DNA from 4 places in the Methylotenera sp. E1MeOHC1 genome. Region 1 is predicted to be linked to each of the others. Evidence: predicted binding sites of a transcription regulator. Region 1 holds the regulator's gene; each other region holds the start of a gene.
What was found. Region 1 encodes sigma-54, which starts transcription at its own class of promoters, with help from an activator protein. Its sites were predicted from a motif close to TGGCACNNTTCCTGCT; they were not measured.
Positions count from the first base shown of each region.

Region 2: ACSSU7_RS09705 (TorF family putative porin) is a predicted target of sigma-54. The motif match lies at 1,794-1,809, and genes of this name have one in related genera.
Region 3: ACSSU7_RS08830 (ammonium transporter) is a predicted target of sigma-54. The motif match lies at 1,229-1,244, and genes of this name have one in related genera.
Region 4: ACSSU7_RS06405 (pilin) is a predicted target of sigma-54. The motif match lies at 2,054-2,069, and genes of this name have one in related genera.

Region 1 covers NZ_CP196025.1:2,201,425-2,205,345, reverse strand. The annotation lists gene rapZ (RNase adapter RapZ) at 1-27, opposite strand, end outside; gene hprK (HPr(Ser) kinase/phosphatase) at 55-996, opposite strand; gene hpf (ribosome hibernation-promoting factor, HPF/YfiA family) at 1,033-1,359, opposite strand; gene ACSSU7_RS10330 (RNA polymerase factor sigma-54) at 1,505-3,082, opposite strand; gene lptB (LPS export ABC transporter ATP-binding protein) at 3,079-3,801, opposite strand; gene lptA (lipopolysaccharide transport periplasmic protein LptA) at 3,838-3,921, opposite strand, start outside.
Region 2 covers NZ_CP196025.1:2,068,596-2,072,516, forward strand. The annotation lists gene ACSSU7_RS09695 (ammonium transporter) at 1-391, opposite strand, end outside; gene ACSSU7_RS09700 (P-II family nitrogen regulator) at 403-741, opposite strand; gene ACSSU7_RS09705 (TorF family putative porin) at 805-1,740, opposite strand; gene ACSSU7_RS09710 (accessory factor UbiK family protein) at 1,919-2,149, shown strand; gene ACSSU7_RS09715 (YifB family Mg chelatase-like AAA ATPase) at 2,155-3,645, shown strand; gene metH (methionine synthase) at 3,709-3,921, shown strand, end outside.
Region 3 covers NZ_CP196025.1:1,871,397-1,875,317, forward strand. The annotation lists gene hemW (radical SAM family heme chaperone HemW) at 1-1,045, shown strand, start outside; gene ACSSU7_RS08830 (ammonium transporter) at 1,293-2,630, shown strand; gene ACSSU7_RS08835 (hypothetical protein) at 2,652-3,293, shown strand; gene argH (argininosuccinate lyase) at 3,351-3,921, opposite strand, start outside.
Region 4 covers NZ_CP196025.1:1,407,479-1,411,399, reverse strand. The annotation lists gene ACSSU7_RS06415 (3',5'-cyclic-nucleotide phosphodiesterase) at 1-323, shown strand, start outside; gene ACSSU7_RS06410 (cyclic nucleotide-binding domain-containing protein) at 390-1,508, shown strand; gene ACSSU7_RS06405 (pilin) at 1,623-1,982, opposite strand; gene ACSSU7_RS06400 (SRPBCC family protein) at 2,428-2,964, opposite strand; gene ACSSU7_RS06395 (YVTN family beta-propeller repeat protein) at 3,168-3,921, opposite strand, start outside.

The DNA of each region.
Region 1 (3,921 bases):
GCCGGTGACAATAATCAGTTGTTTCATTGGTATGGATGAATCCTAGAACGGAATTTACTTATGTTGCTTCATTGCGCGCTGTTGGCGTTGCATGAGTTGCTTCGTTGCGTTTATCCCGCGTAGTAGCAGCATATGGTTACGCACTGCCACCTCAACTAGCACCGCAATATTACGCCCAGCGGCAATCGGGATATGTACCTTGGTCACTTTTAAGCCAAGCACTTCTTCATGCTGGGTTTTAATGCTTAGTCGGTCTAACATCTGCAAAGTTTGCAAATCAGCTTTTTCTAGCTGAATAATTAAATCCAAAGGCTTGGTAGGTTTAACCGCGTTGTCACCAAACAATGCGCGTATATTTAAAATACCCAGACCGCGGACTTCTAAAAAGTCCTCTAACAGGGGCGGACAACGCCCCTCAATGCGTTCAGGCGATATTCTGAAAAAATCCACAATATCATCGGCAATCAATCGGTGCCCGCGTGAAATGAGCTCTAATGCAAGCTCACTCTTACCGATAGCGGCTTCGCCTTTAAGTAGCACGCCAAAACCCTGCACCTCCATAAACACGCCATGCACGCTGATAGTCTCAGCCATTGCCTGCGCCAAGAAGTGGCTCAAAATATCCATGAGCTCAGGACTACGTAAGGTAGAGGTAAATAATGGAACGTTGTGCAGATTGGCCGCGGCCAACAATATATCAAGTACTTTTTCACCGTTAGCAACAATCACAGCTGCCAAATCGGTAGAAAATAAATTATTAATTGCACGCTCTGCATCGGCAGTGGGCAAATTGGTAAGGTAGTCCATCTCAGCACAGCCTAACACTTGCACTCGGTTAGGATGCACAAAGTTAAGATGGCCGATGAGCGCCAAGGATGGTTTGGTAACTGTTTCGCTGGTGAGAGTATTTGACCCGCCGTTGAGTCCTGCAACCCAACTTAACTTGAGTTTACGGCGGGTTTGTTTGAATAGCTCAGCGACGTTGAATTGAGCCATATTTAAGGTAACAAAAAGAATTAAATACTAAAAAACTCAGTCAATGTTTTGATGCTTAACTGCACCATTCGCTTTGTGATGATTCGTATTTTTCTCTTTATGTTTCACCACTTGACGATCCAGCTTGTCGGTCAACATATCGATTGCACTATACATATTTTCATCTTGGCATTCTGCGTGTAAATCATTACCAGGCACATGCAGTGTAGCTTCAACCTTTTGAGCCAGCTTTTCGACACTCATGGTCACCTTGACATCGATCACATGATCAAAGTGATTGCTGATTTTAGTTAATTTACTGGTGACATAGTCACGTAAAGCGGGCGTTATTTCTAAATGATGACCTGTTAATTGTAAATTCATGACTTGCTCCTTTTGAAAATATTCCGCAAATATTAATTGCCAGAGATTCGTGATTAAGACTTACAGAACAATTTCAGTTTACAACTTTTCATTGGGTCTGTGGCAAGGAAAACAACAATTTTTTACGTAGTCTTCAACAATCAACTTATAACGATTTTCTGAGGCTTGCCGGCGCAATGCTCATAGACTCACGATACTTTGCAATCGTGCGCCGCGCGACCACAATTCCCTGCTTTGCCAGTAAGTCTGTAATCTGATTATCTGAGTACGGCTTCCTTGGATTTTCTTGATCGACCAACTGTTTAATCAACGCGCGAATTGCGGTTGCAGAACAGGTACCACCAGCCTCTGTCGCCACCGAACTGCCAAAAAAGTATTTGAGCTCAAAAATACCGCGCGGCGTCAGCATGTATTTATTGGTAGTCACCCGCGAAATAGTCGATTCATGCAAATCAAGCTCATCCGCAATCTCCCGCAACACTAATGGACGCATAGCGACTTCACCATATTCCAAAAAGTTGCGCTGCCTATCTACAATCGCTTGCGATACGCGCAAAATAGTAGAAAAGCGTTGCTGGATATTTTTAATCATCCACTTGGCTTCCTGCATCTGGCTTTGCAAGTATTGACTGGAACTATCACGGTTGCGCTTCAAGATGCCGGCATACAGCTGGTTGATTTTCAGTTTAGGAATCACACTATCATTCAAGCTTGCGATCCAGATACCCTTTACTTTTTTAACGATCACTTCATGCTGTATGTAGTGTTCTGAGCCTATATGGCTAAAAGCACTGCCAGGACGTGGGTTTAAACTAGTAATCAACTGCTGCACCTGCTTTAAGGTTGCCTCGTCACAACCTAGCTCTTTACGCAGCTTCACAAAGTCACGCGAGGCCAATACAGGCAGGTAGTGCTTTGCAACCAAGCTGGCTAACGCCAAATGCGGTGTAAATTTAGGTAGCACTTCAAGTTGCAGCAGCAAACTTTCACTTAGGCTACGTGCACCGACCCCTGCAGGATCCAAATGCTGAACATGGCGCAATGCAGTTTGCAGTTCCATCGCATCAATTTCCAGCTCTTCAGGCATCAGCTCGGCGATTTCTTCTAATGACTGCTCCAGATATCCGTCATCATTAATACTATCGACCAACATTAGCACCAGCGACTGATCACGCTCAGACAGCGGCATCAGCTTTAACTGAGAGAGTAAGTGCTCACGCAAACTCGTCTGCAAGGTTTCTTGTGGCTTGAAGTCACTATCGTCATCCGCTGGCATAGTGTTTTCATCCCAGCGACTGCCGTTTGAAAACTCATCAAACTCATCATTAAACTCAGCCGAAAATGTGTCCGCATACTCTGCACTCGACACATCAAACTCCGCGGACTCAGCTGTATCAGCAGCACTAGACATCCCAGATTCCGAGCTGCTGAACTCACTCGTCGACTCTGCGTACTCGCTATCAAAACCGTCTAAACCTGGTTTAGCTTCAGCAGACTCAAGGCTGGCGGCAGATAAATCCGCACCATCTGCAACAGGCTCTACGGCATTGCCATACTCATCCTCTGTATCATCACCCCGCTCAAGCAAGGGATTAGTCTGCATCAGCACATCAATCTCTTGATTCAACTCCAGCGTTGAAAGCTGTAACAGGCGAATAGCCTGCTGCAACTGAGGAGTCAGTGATAGATTCTGTGAAAACTTTAGTTGTAACCCTTGCTTCATAGGCGGAAATCTTTACCTAAATACACTTCGCGCACACTTTCGTCTGCAACAATTTCACTGGGCACGCCCGAAGCAAATACATGCCCCTGATTCACGATATAGGCTCGATCACATATGCCTAAGGTTTCACGTACGTTATGGTCAGTAATCAGCACGCCGATATTGCGCGCACTTAGAAAGCGGATGATTTGCTGAATATCAATCACTGCAATCGGGTCAATCCCGGCAAATGGCTCATCTAACAGAATAAAACTAGGGTCTGAAGCCAAGCAACGCGCAATCTCCACACGGCGACGCTCACCGCCAGACAAACTCACCGCAGCACTGTCGCGGATATGTGTAATGTGCAGTTCTTCAAGCAGCGACTCCAAGCGCTCAGACATTTCCTCTTCCGAGATGTCCTGCAATTGCAAGATGGCTAAAATATTTTCAGATACCGTCAATTTACGAAAGATTGAAGCCTCCTGCGGCAAATAAGACAAGCCCATTCTGGCACGCATATGAATCGGCATATGGCTTAGCTCTGCACCGTCCAAGGCAATTTTACCGGCATCCAACGCGACCAAACCCACGATCATGTAAAAACTGGTCGTTTTACCTGCGCCATTGGGGCCCAACAAACCCACCACCTCACCACTCTTAATCGTTAAAGAGATATCCTGCACTACCGTACGGGCACCGTAGGATTTACGCAAACTTTCTACAGTTAATTCGCTCATCATTGTTCACTTATCATGCGGTTATCGTTTCAAAAACTACTGAGCGGCGCCAGCGCTTTTGCTGACTTCCAAAGTACGGCTGAATCTTGTGTCTTTAACCGTAGGGATTGGGCCACTGCC
Region 2 (3,921 bases), 130 kb from region 1:
CACCTGTAAACGCAACGCTGTAACCATAAATTGCCCATAACACGCCCATGAGCGAGAAAATCATGAATACTTGCATTAATACAGACAGCATATTTTTTTGACGAACTAAACCGCCGTAAAATAATGCCAAGCCAGGAATTACCATTAAGCTTACCAGTACGGTTGCAATTAACATCCATGCTGTATCACCTTTATTTGGTACTGGTGCAGGCGCAGCTGCCGGAGCAACCTCTGTCGCAGCAGGTGCAATTGCTGCAGCAGCTGCTTCGGCAGCTGGCGCAACAGCAGTAGCGGCTTCAGCCACTGGTGCGGCGTCTTCTGCGTATGTGTTACCCGTGAAGCCTAAGCCTAGCATGGTAACTAACGCAAACATCGAGAGTAGTTTCTTCATCATTGATCCCCTTATAGAGCTTCTACACCGGTTTCACCGGTACGAATGCGGTAGACTTCTTCTAGATTAAAGATAAAAATCTTACCGTCGCCAATTTTACCTGTAGCTGCAGATTTCTCAATCGCATCTACTACTTGGTCTAGTAATTCATCTTTAATCGCTACTTCTAGTTTAACTTTTGGTAAAAAGTCTACTACGTACTCAGCACCACGATACAGCTCAGTGTGGCCTTTTTGGCGTCCAAAACCCTTCACTTCGGTTACAGTGATGCCCTGTACACCGATAATTGAAAGTGCCTCGCGCACTTCGTCAAGCTTAAACGGCTTGATAATTGCGGATACAAATTTCATGTATGTCTCCTTTAGTTGTTAAGAACAATAACGGGCGCTACGCCCGTTATTCTACTGAAAAATTTAGAACGTGCGACCGATAGTCACAACTACACGATCAGCGCTTAAATCTTTAGCTTGTTTGCTGCCATTAAAGCTTGAGCCACCGTAGCCTTTATTGCCCCAGTAACTGCCATTGGTGTTGCCAACATAGTAAACGCCTGCATTCCAGCCTTCAGAATTAGCAATCTTGAATGCTTTGCTTAAGCCAAGTTTGTAATCTGTGTAATCAGGATTGCCACTTTCATTTGTTGCTGAAGGTTGTTGACCTGAACTTGAGATGTAATCTTTATTCAGTTTACCGGCAACGTTTAAGTGGCCAACGTGAGCAACTAAAGTTAATTCGTACCATGGTAATGGGTATGCTGCATTTAATTCAAGGTAGGTTGTGCCGCTAGTGCCACCATCCCAACCAGTTTTCTTCTCAGCGCCATACCAGTCACCTAATGTCACAGAAGCTTTTGCACTTAGCCATTTGTATGACAAGCCAAAGTTAGCTTCATATGTATCCCAGCGACCACCTTGTGGTGTTTGTTTAACACCAGGTGCTGTGTTGTATGTGTATTTGCTCCAGCTACCACCTGGATAAAAGTAACCAATTGCACCTACAGAGTAGCCTAAGCCATCTACTGCTGGGATAGAGCCGTTGTAGCCAGCGTAAGCGTCTAGTTCTACAGTAGCATCTGGGAATGTGTTTGGTGTAACGCTTGAGCCCCATGCACCAGCATAAAAACCGCTTGAGTGAGCAACGTCTATACCGCCTTGAACAGCTGGTTTATGCCATGATTGTGAAACACCGCGTGCATAGTAATCTGAAACAAAGCCAACGTTTGATGTTAATGACCAAGCAGATTCTGGTGCTTTAACTGCTGTGTCTGCAGCAGGCTCTTCTGTTGCAGAAGCAAACGAAGGTAAAGCGAGAGTACTTAAAACAGCTAGTGTTAGTATTGATTTACGCATGCTATTAACTCCAAGTTAAAAAAGGTTATCTAAAAATTCTACGATTTTGATTAAGCAATTGCCGTGCCAATAATAAAAGTGTTTAAAATCAATGTGATATTGAATTGTATGATTGCTGCGTTTATATAATGCTGGTAAATAATCTGCTAAACTAGACTTTATTACTAAGGAATTTAATATGTTAGACACACATAAAATTAACGAAATATCTAATAAAATCAAAGAGGTAATGGCAACGTCACCTTTGGCAGATGTTGAAAAAAATATAAATGCACTATTAAAGGGCGCATTCACCAAAATGGAGCTTGTGACGCGAGAAGAGTTTGAGGTGCAGGCGGAGGTGCTACGTCATACGCGCGAAAAGCTAGAGGCACTAGAGGCTAGGCTGGCTGAGTTGGAAGGAAAGTAAGTCATATGAGCTTAGCCGTATTGTATAGTCGTGCGCTTACCGGCATGGATGCGCCGCAGGTAGTGGTGGAAGTGCATCTTGCCAATGGCTTGCCTAGCTTTACAATAGTGGGCCTGCCTGAAGCCGAGGTGAAGGAGAGTAAAGACCGTGTGCGTGCGGCCTTGCAGACGGCACAGTTTGAGTTCCCAGCGCGGCGCATCACGGTGAATTTGGCGCCTGCCGACTTGCCCAAAGAGAGTGGGCGTTATGATTTACCTATCGCGTTAGGGATTCTTGCAGCTAGCGGCCAGATTCCTGCAGCGGCTTTATCTCAATACGAGTTTGCGGGTGAGCTAGCGTTAACCGGTGAGTTGCGCCCAGTGCGCGGTGCATTAGCCATGACTTATAAGTCATATCAAAGTGGGCGCGCCTTTATTTTGCCTACCGAAAGTGCGGTCGAGGCGGCATTGGTGAACGGTGCGGTCATTTACCCTGCAAAAAATTTGCTAGAAGTGTGCGCACATTTAAGCGGACGCACACTATTGGTGCAACTAGATGCGCAGCGCCAAGCGCAACCCATTATTTATCCTGACTTTAGTGAGGTAAAAGGCCAGTCTGGCCCCAAGCGCGCGTTGGAGATTGCCGCGGCTGGCGGCCATAGTGTGATTATGAGCGGGCCGCCCGGCACCGGTAAAAGTATGCTGGCAAGCCGGTTTGTAGGCATATTGCCTAGCATGGCAGAAGACGAGGCGCTCGAATCCGCTGCGCTACAGTCGCTCAATGGTCAATATAAAGTAGAGCACTGGAAGCGGCGCCCATTTAGGTCTCCCCATCATACGGCTTCAGGTGTCGCGTTGGTGGGTGGCGGCGGTGTTCCGCGCCCAGGTGAAATTTCATTGGCGCATCGTGGTGTTCTGTTTCTGGACGAACTTCCTGAGTTTGATCGTAAAGTGCTGGAGGTGTTGCGAGAGCCTTTGGAAAGTGGTCATATTACTATTTCGCGCGCGGCGCGTCAGGCTGATTTCCCAGCACAATTTCAGTTAATTGCTGCCATGAATCCTTGTCCTTGTGGGTACTTGGGGCATTTCAATAATAAGTGTCGCTGCACGCCAGATCAAATTTCTCGATATAAAGGCAAAATTTCAGGTCCACTATTAGACCGTATAGATTTACATATAGAAGTAGCAGCCTTAAAAGAGGATGAACTGACCAAGGCTGCTGATGCAGAAGCTAGTGATGTTATTCGTACCCGTGTTGAAAAGGCACGTGACTTGCAGTTAGCGCGTCAAGGTAAAGCAAACTTTGCGCTTGGCAGTGGAGAAATAGATACGCACTGTTCGCTTGATGCGGCAGGTTTAGCTTTGTTAAAAACTGCGATATCACGCCTTAATTTGTCAGCACGCGCTTATCACCGCATTTTAAAAGTAGCGCGCAGTATTGCCGATTTAGCAGGGGAGGTTGATATTAAACCTGTGCACCTTGCCGAGGCTGTGCAATATAGGCGTGGCGAAGTATAGAACTAGCTACAGCAACCTGATACTTGCATGATAAAATTGAGAAAATTTTAACGACTGATTTTCATGGCTCAATTAACGATTTCCCCGATAGAAACCCAATTACGCACTTTGCTGGCGCAGCGCATCCTGATTTTAGATGGTGCGATGGGGACCATGATTCAGCAATATAAGCTGACAGAAGCGGACTATCGTGGCGAGCGCTTTGTTGATTTCAAAGCACCAGCGGGCGAGCGTGAGCTGTTTGTAAAAGGCAATAACGAACTATTGACCTTAACT
Region 3 (3,921 bases), 330 kb from region 1:
CGAACTGCCAGAGGCGGCCTATGTTGAAGCACTCATCAAAGACTTAGAGCTTGCCACCCCCAAAGTGTGGGGCAGAAAAATTAAAAGCATCTTCTTTGGTGGCGGCACACCCAGCCTATTTTCACCCGAGGCGATTGACACCATTTTAAGCCAGGTTCGCGCACTTACACCCTTGGAATACGATGCTGAAATCACGCTAGAAGCCAACCCAGGCACCGTGGACATTGCCAACTTTGCCGGTTATAAACAAGCGGGTGTGAACCGGCTCTCACTCGGCATACAAAGCTTTAATGCTGGCTATTTAAAAGCGTTAGGCCGCATTCATGACGACAAGCAGGCGATTAACGCTGCAGAGTTAGCGCTATCCACGTTTGACCGCGTGAATCTGGACGTGATGTACGGCTTGCCCAACCAATCATTAGCGGATGCATTAGCAGATGCAAAACAGGCCGTTGCCCTGAACCCAGACCATCTCTCGTTTTATCATTTAACACTAGAGCCCAACACGCCTTTTTACCATACGCCACCGAGCCTGCCTGATGATGACACCAGTGCGGAAATGCAGGTGGAAATTGAAAACTTACTAGCGCAACACGGCTATGAGCATTATGAAACCTCTGCCTTTGCCAAAAAAGACAGCCAGGCGCGGCATAATCTGAATTACTGGCAGTTTGGTGACTACCTAGGCATAGGCGCAGGCGCTCACAGCAAATTAAGCTATCACGATAAAATCACCCGAGAAACCCGCCCTAAACACCCCAAAGCCTATATGGAGCAAGCCATGCAGGGCAATGCGGTGGAGCGTGAATCCATCGTTAGCCAGGATGCGCTAGGCTTTGAGTTCATGATGAATGCACTCAGGCTGATTGACGGCGTACCGCTAAGCTTATTCCAGCAGCACACTGGGCTTAGTCTCATTAGCTTGGAGCCAGCCATCAGAGAAGCGCAGCAAAAGAAGCTACTCATTATTGAAAATGGCTATATCAAACCAACACTGCTCGGCCAACGCTATCTTAACGAGTTGCTCCAATTCTTTTTAAACTAGCCGCCATCCTAGATCAGCGCAGCTACCAGAGTACGGCTGCCTGATATTAAAAGCATGTAGTAGCAGTGCATTTACACATATACTGCACCAGCGCTGCCATCAACCGGTCAATCCAACAGCTAAACATGCATATTTAGCGACCACTATTTTCCGACCAACCCCATCCCTACATCACCCCACCTGTGGCACATATATTGCTTTTGTGTAACGACACAATAATAACGCCTCTATATTGAACAGGTCTTTTATGCAAAGAAACACTCGTTTACTGCTACCCGGCCTCACCCTAGCATTACTCATGCCATCTGCGGCTTTTGCTGGCGCTGTGGGCGGTGCGGTTGCCCACCCAACCGAGTCCACCATTGCCATCAATAGTGTATGGGTAGTACTGGCAGGCGCATTAGTATTTTTAATGCAAGCAGGGTTCGCCATGCTCGAAACTGGCATGTCACGCTCTAAAAATGCCGTGAACATTATGATGAAGAATTACATGGACTTATGCGTAGGCTCTGTACTGTTCTGGCTGCTTGGCTACGGTTTTATGTTTGGCCTCAATCCAACCGGGTGGCTAGGTACCGACCACTTCGCGCCTAGTTATGGTGGCGATTGGGAGTTTACCCTGCTGTTCTTTCACATTATGTTTGCCTCCACAGCCGCCACCATTGTGAGTGGCGCTATGGCAGAGCGCACTAACTACTTATCCTATTTATTTGGCGCTATCGGCATTACAGCCATTATTTACCCAGTACTAGGCAGCTGGATCTGGAATAGCAACGGCTGGCTAAAACAAATGGGCTTTATTGATTTTGCCGGCTCTACCGTCGTGCACTCGCTTGGCGGCTGGTGTGCGCTGGCAGGTGTCATCTTGCTGGGGCCGCGCTTAGGGCGCTTTAGCGCAACCGGCACGATTCATAGCATTCCTGGCCACAATGTCGGCATGCTGGGTCTGGGTGGTTTTATCTTATGGTTTGGCTGGTTTGGTTTTAATGCTGGCAGCACCTTGGAAGCAAGCACCAATATTGGGCTGATTGTACTCAATACGCAACTATCTGGGGCGACGGGGGCCATTAGCGCATTATTCATTAGCGTTATTTTACGTAAACCTATTTTAATTAGCAGCACGGTGAATGGCAGTATTGCAGGCTTGGTGGCCATTACCGCCGGCTGTGCCACCATGGATGTGCCTTACGCAGTATTGACAGGCTTTATCGGCGGCATTATCTCTGTGCTAGGCGTGCAGCTACTGGAAAAAGTACGGATCGATGATGTAGTAGGCGCGATTTCGGTTCATGGCTTTGCCGGCGTGTGGGGCACATTAGCCGCAGGCATATTCTTAAAAGGCAATATGTTTAATGGCGATCAAATCATTGTGCAGCTGATCGGCATTAGCGCAACCTTTATTTGGGTGTTCTTCGCGGCACTGATTATGTACGGCTTAATCAAAATCACATTTGGTTTGCGTGTGAGCACCATGCATGAACAGCGCGGCTTAGACATTACCGAACACGGCGAGATTGCATACCCGGAATTCACGCACAACGCAGCTTACAAGACCGAGCACTTACCTCACTTACAGAAGCTATAAGCAGAAATTACAAGAACCATCATGGACTTAGTATTAAGACGTCGTGCCATTTATACCGGCCTCAAACCATTTCTAAACGCTGCTGAGTTGGCGCCAGCATTAAGCATGTGGGAAAGCGAGTTTTCGTCCAAACCTACCTATGCCCTGGCAAGTTTTGTGACACGCTGCTGCACCACAGATGACTTAAGAAGAATACGTACGCAAATTTTAAGTGCGCTCATTGCCGCGCTGGAGTCACCCGAGTCACTGCTATTAAGCGACCCCGGCTCGCAAATTGGCAAGCTGACTATGTCGGATGAAAGTGCCTGCGAGGTGGTGCTTGATGCAAAAAATTCGATATTTATCGCACTCTCTACCCGGCTATGGACCGCCGTTGATGAAATGACCGAAAAAAGCATCATCGACTTTATATTAAGAAATCTGGCCCATCTTAAACTGAGTAACGAGCACGCCAGCACTCTCAAAGACTGGTTTATTAACCGCAACGCAATGTTTCCATGTAATTTTGAATTGGCTACCCTGCAAAAGCTCATCAACCTCAACTACATTGCACTATGCGAATATTACGGCCCAGTAAAAGCCGATAGACTGTTATCGCAAGCTACACATGCAGTTGAAGCTGAAGCAATTCAGTTGCAATTTAACCTGCATGATTTACTTTAGATAACAATAAGACAGCAGCACCAATCTAGGCAATTAACCGGTTGGTGAAGCCAATAACTATTTGTTTTCCAGCAGCTGTCTCGCCCGTGCAATCGCGGCTTTTACCTGTGCTGGCGCAGTGCCGCCAATGTGGTTACGGCTATTTAACGAGCCATCCAAGGTAAGTACTGCGTATACGTCATCAGTAATTTCCTGAGCAAACTCTTGTAGCTTAGCTAACGGCAAGTCACTTAAATCTACTTTTTGGTCTACAGCATAACGCACAGCCAGTGCCACTGCCTCATGCGCATCTCTAAACGGCATGCCTTTTTTCACTAAGTAATCGGCTAAATCAGTCGCCGTCGCAAACCCTTCGCTCGCGGCCTGACGCATATTTTCTTTATTCACCGTAAAGCCAGCTTTAACCACCACACCGTTTTCCACAACAGGTAAACGTAGCATGTCTGCATAAATTTCCAGCGTCACCAATAAGGTATCAGCAGTATCAAACAAAGGTTCTTTATCTTCTTGATTGTCTTTATTGTAAGCCAGCGGCTGGCCCTTCATCAACGTCAGCAACGATGTCAGATGCCCATAGACACGGCCTGTTTTACCGCGCACCAACTCCGGCACATCTGGGTTCTTTTTC
Region 4 (3,921 bases), 790 kb from region 1:
GTTTGGTTTATACTGGCGATACAACCATCTGTGATGCGCTATGGCATGAGGTGAATCATATTACTCACCTTAAATACTTAATAATAGAAACAGCTTTTAGCAATAGCGAGCTCGAATTGGCAATCTTGTCTAAACACCTGTGTCCATCCATGCTGTTGCAAGAGTTGGAAAAATTAAATGCAGTGCATCTGACAAGTGCGCTTAAAGTGTACATTACGCACTTAAAACCAGGTGAGGATGTGCATATTATGCGTGAAATTGCTGAGGGTAATCCTAGGCTACCCATTACAGCACTAAATCGACATCAGGTTTTTGAGCTGTAATTTGCTTAAATAACACTGGTATCGCCATAAGATTTAGCATCAACTATACCTATCGGTAGGCAATATATGTCACACAACCCTAATTACTTAGATACTTACGCTCAAATGACTACAGCTGTACTTGCATTATTAAACACTTTTGAACCTCTTGCCAAGCTCTCCGCTGGCCGTAAGCGTGAGCTTGCAGGCTTATGCTTTGTGGAGAAGGTAAGTCAAGGGATTGATCCGTTGCGCATGAATATCTCCAATGCAAAACAGGCAGTTTATCTAATTAAAGGTGAATTGGAGCTAAGGTTTCTCAATGATGAGAAGGTGATATTGCGAGGGGATGATACTGCAGCCAGGCATCCCATTGCTTGTGATCAGAACTTGGTTGATAGCATTGCGCGTACTGATATAGAGATTTTGCGTATAGATAATGACCTGTTAGATATCATGATGACATGGGATCAGCTATCTACCGGAGATGATGTGCTAAAAAGTGTGCACAACACCGATGATGGGAAATCTAGCAGAACGCCTGTTGAATGGATGCGTGATACAAGTGTGTTTAGTGTGTCTAAATTACAGTCAGGTGTTTTTAGTAAAGTGCCTGTGGCTAATATTGAAGCAATGTTTCAACGTATGGAGCGTATCAGTACGGTTGCTGGGCAAGTAATTATTCAGCAAGGCGCAGTGGGAGATTACTATTATCTAGTTGAGCGTGGCTCTTTGCTGGTCAGTCGCGCTGATGGCGTTAATGCAGCGCCTGTGGCGGTTGCTGTGTTAAATGAGGGGGATGCGTTTGGGGAAGAGGCGCTAGTTTCAGACAATAAGCGCAATGCTACAGTAACAATGAAAACAGATGGGCAGTTGTTACGACTTAATAAACGTGATTTTGTTGAGTTGCTTAAAGATCCTATGCTCACGCAGATTGGTAGAGAGGCTGCTGAAGCTAAAGTTGCTGACGGCGCAATTTGGGTGGATGCACGATTACCTTCTGAATATCAGTATGACCACATTGATGGTGCGATTAACTTGCCTTTAAATGAGACTCGGCAAAAAATTTCAGACTTAGATCGCAAACTTACTTATGTAGTGTATTGCCAAACGGGGCGTCGTAGTTCGGCGGCGGCATTTATATTGGCGCAACAAGGGTTTGATGTAGTGGTGTTAAACGGAGGTGCTAGGGGGGCTGGTATTTAGTGCAGCTTAAGTATTGAGCATTGCCTAGTTATATTGATGTATATACTAAAAAGCCCATCAAATATTGATGGGCTTTTGTTTGATTAAATTAGTTTATAACTAATTGATCATTTATTAAGGCATTGTGCAGCTACCTGAGTCATATGAGCAGGTAATTGTTTTCGTGCCAGGTGCTGCGGCAGTCATATCGTAGGTACCTGTTAACGCTGCGGCTGCTGTATCAGTTGCTGGTGCTGTAGGGAAAGCTGTTGAGCATGCTTTATTGGTAAGCGTAGGGTACACTGATACGTCACCACTTTGTTTTGATGTGGTAATCGCACGTGCGCCACCTGATGCTTCATCTAAACATGCGTTATTAGCAGCTTTAATTGTATAGTTTTTGTATTGCGGCAATGCTACAGCCGCCAAAATACCGATAATTGCAACTACAATCATCAACTCAATCAAGGTAAAACCTTTTTGTACTTGTTTCATTTTAGTTTCCTTTAGTAAAAATATTTAAGTGTTTTCACACTGTGGTTAAAAGTACTGCTTGGGTTTTAATAAGCAACTGCTGTGCCAGTTGTTTGAGCTTGTTGTATATATTTGTTGAATTTAAAATATTATTAAGTTGAGGTGTGAGGTTTCTAACATATTTTTCAGAGCGGCTATCTTATAACATTTTGTATTTAAACAGATTTAATGGTGTTTCTGTATTTTATTTAAGAATGCTTAATGCGCACATTGCTGCTTTTAGCTTAAAAAATATCTTGATTGCGGTGCTTAATAGGCAATAAAAAAGCGGAATTTATATTCCGCTTTTTTATTGAACTGACAATTTTTTGTATTTTATACCGCTCAAACTGTCAAAAAAGGTCACGTAGCCATTGCATCAGTGACCATTTTGTCGATGCTCCATTTTGAGAGCCGTCGCGGTCACTTACTTTGACGATTCAGCTGCCTTTTTTAGACCAGCTAAACCGGCATCGTAAATGCCGTTGATTGCATTTAATGCAGTTTCATCATCTTGGCCAGCTGGGATAGGTGGATTTAGTTTGTATAAACGGTAGAAACGACCAACCCATTGCACTGTAGACTCGCCTGGGTTCGCGCCCTTTTTAACTACGATGTATGCATTGTAGTCAGTTAAAGGTAAACCGCTTGATACGATTTCATAACGGATTTTCATGTCAGCTTCATCTGCGCTGCGTAGTTTCTCAAGAATCGTGCCACCGTCTTTAAGGGTTAGCGTTCTAAATGTATCTTCGCCTTTTTTCTCTAACTTAGTATTGGTCACTGCTGGGTGCCATTTTTGCATGTTGCCAAAGTCTTTTACTAATGCCCAAACTTTAGCTGGCTCAGCTTTAATAGTTACAGACTTATCAACCTTAAGTGGTGATGGGCCATGTGCAGATGCTGATATAGAAACTAAGCTTGTAGTTAAGCCAAGTGCGATTAACGCTAGGATTTTTTTCATTCACTTTTCTCCAAAGATCTCAATAATGAGAGGAACTGTTCAAAAACAACAATACATTATAAATTAGAATCTGAATTTATGAGAACCCGAATCTGCAATTGTAAAGTGGTTTGTGCTGTATTCAACGCGGTGAATACAGCTTGGTTGACATGTAGGCGAGATTAGCTTGGTTTGTGCATACTTGCAAATCTTGCTAACTGAAACTATGGGCTTAAAATAAATTGACCAAATGCGCGGCTTTTTTCGCCAGTGTTGATTGTTGTTAATAGTTGGTTGGTGTTGGTATCAATCACGCTTACGTTGTTGCTGCCCCAGTTGGCAACATAGGCACGATGGTTTGTATGGTCGATACTGATGCCTTCTGGTGTGCTACCTACGTTGATGGAGGCAATTACTTTGCTATTGGCAATATCCAGTACGGTGACGCTATCGTCTTGCGTGTTTGTGACGTAGAGTGTTTTTTCATCTGCGCTAAATGCAGCGCAGTAGGGGTGATAGCCTACTTTCATGCTTTCTATGCTATTGGTCTCTGTATTAATAATACTGACGGTGTCATCTTGCACGTTGACGCTAGCGACCAGTTTGCCCGAGCTACTTAACGCGATACCAAATGGGTGTTTTCCTACTTGGACTCGACGTTTTACCGTAAGGGTCTCGGTATCAACCACTGCAATGTCATTGCTGTCTCTATTTGTGATGTAGAGGGTTTTATTGTCTGTACTTACTGCCAAGCCAGCAGGTGCTTCGCCTATGCTTAGCTCTCGCACTGTTTTGGCGGTATCTGTACTAATTGCTAATACGCGATTGTTGAACCAGTCTGCCGCGTAGAGTGTTTTCTCGTCAGGTGAGATTGCTAAGCCCACCGGTGAGCCGTTGACTTTGATAGTGTCAATCAAGGAGTTATTGGTGGTGTTAATCACTGAAATGTCTTGGCTCTCAACATTGGAAATATAAGCG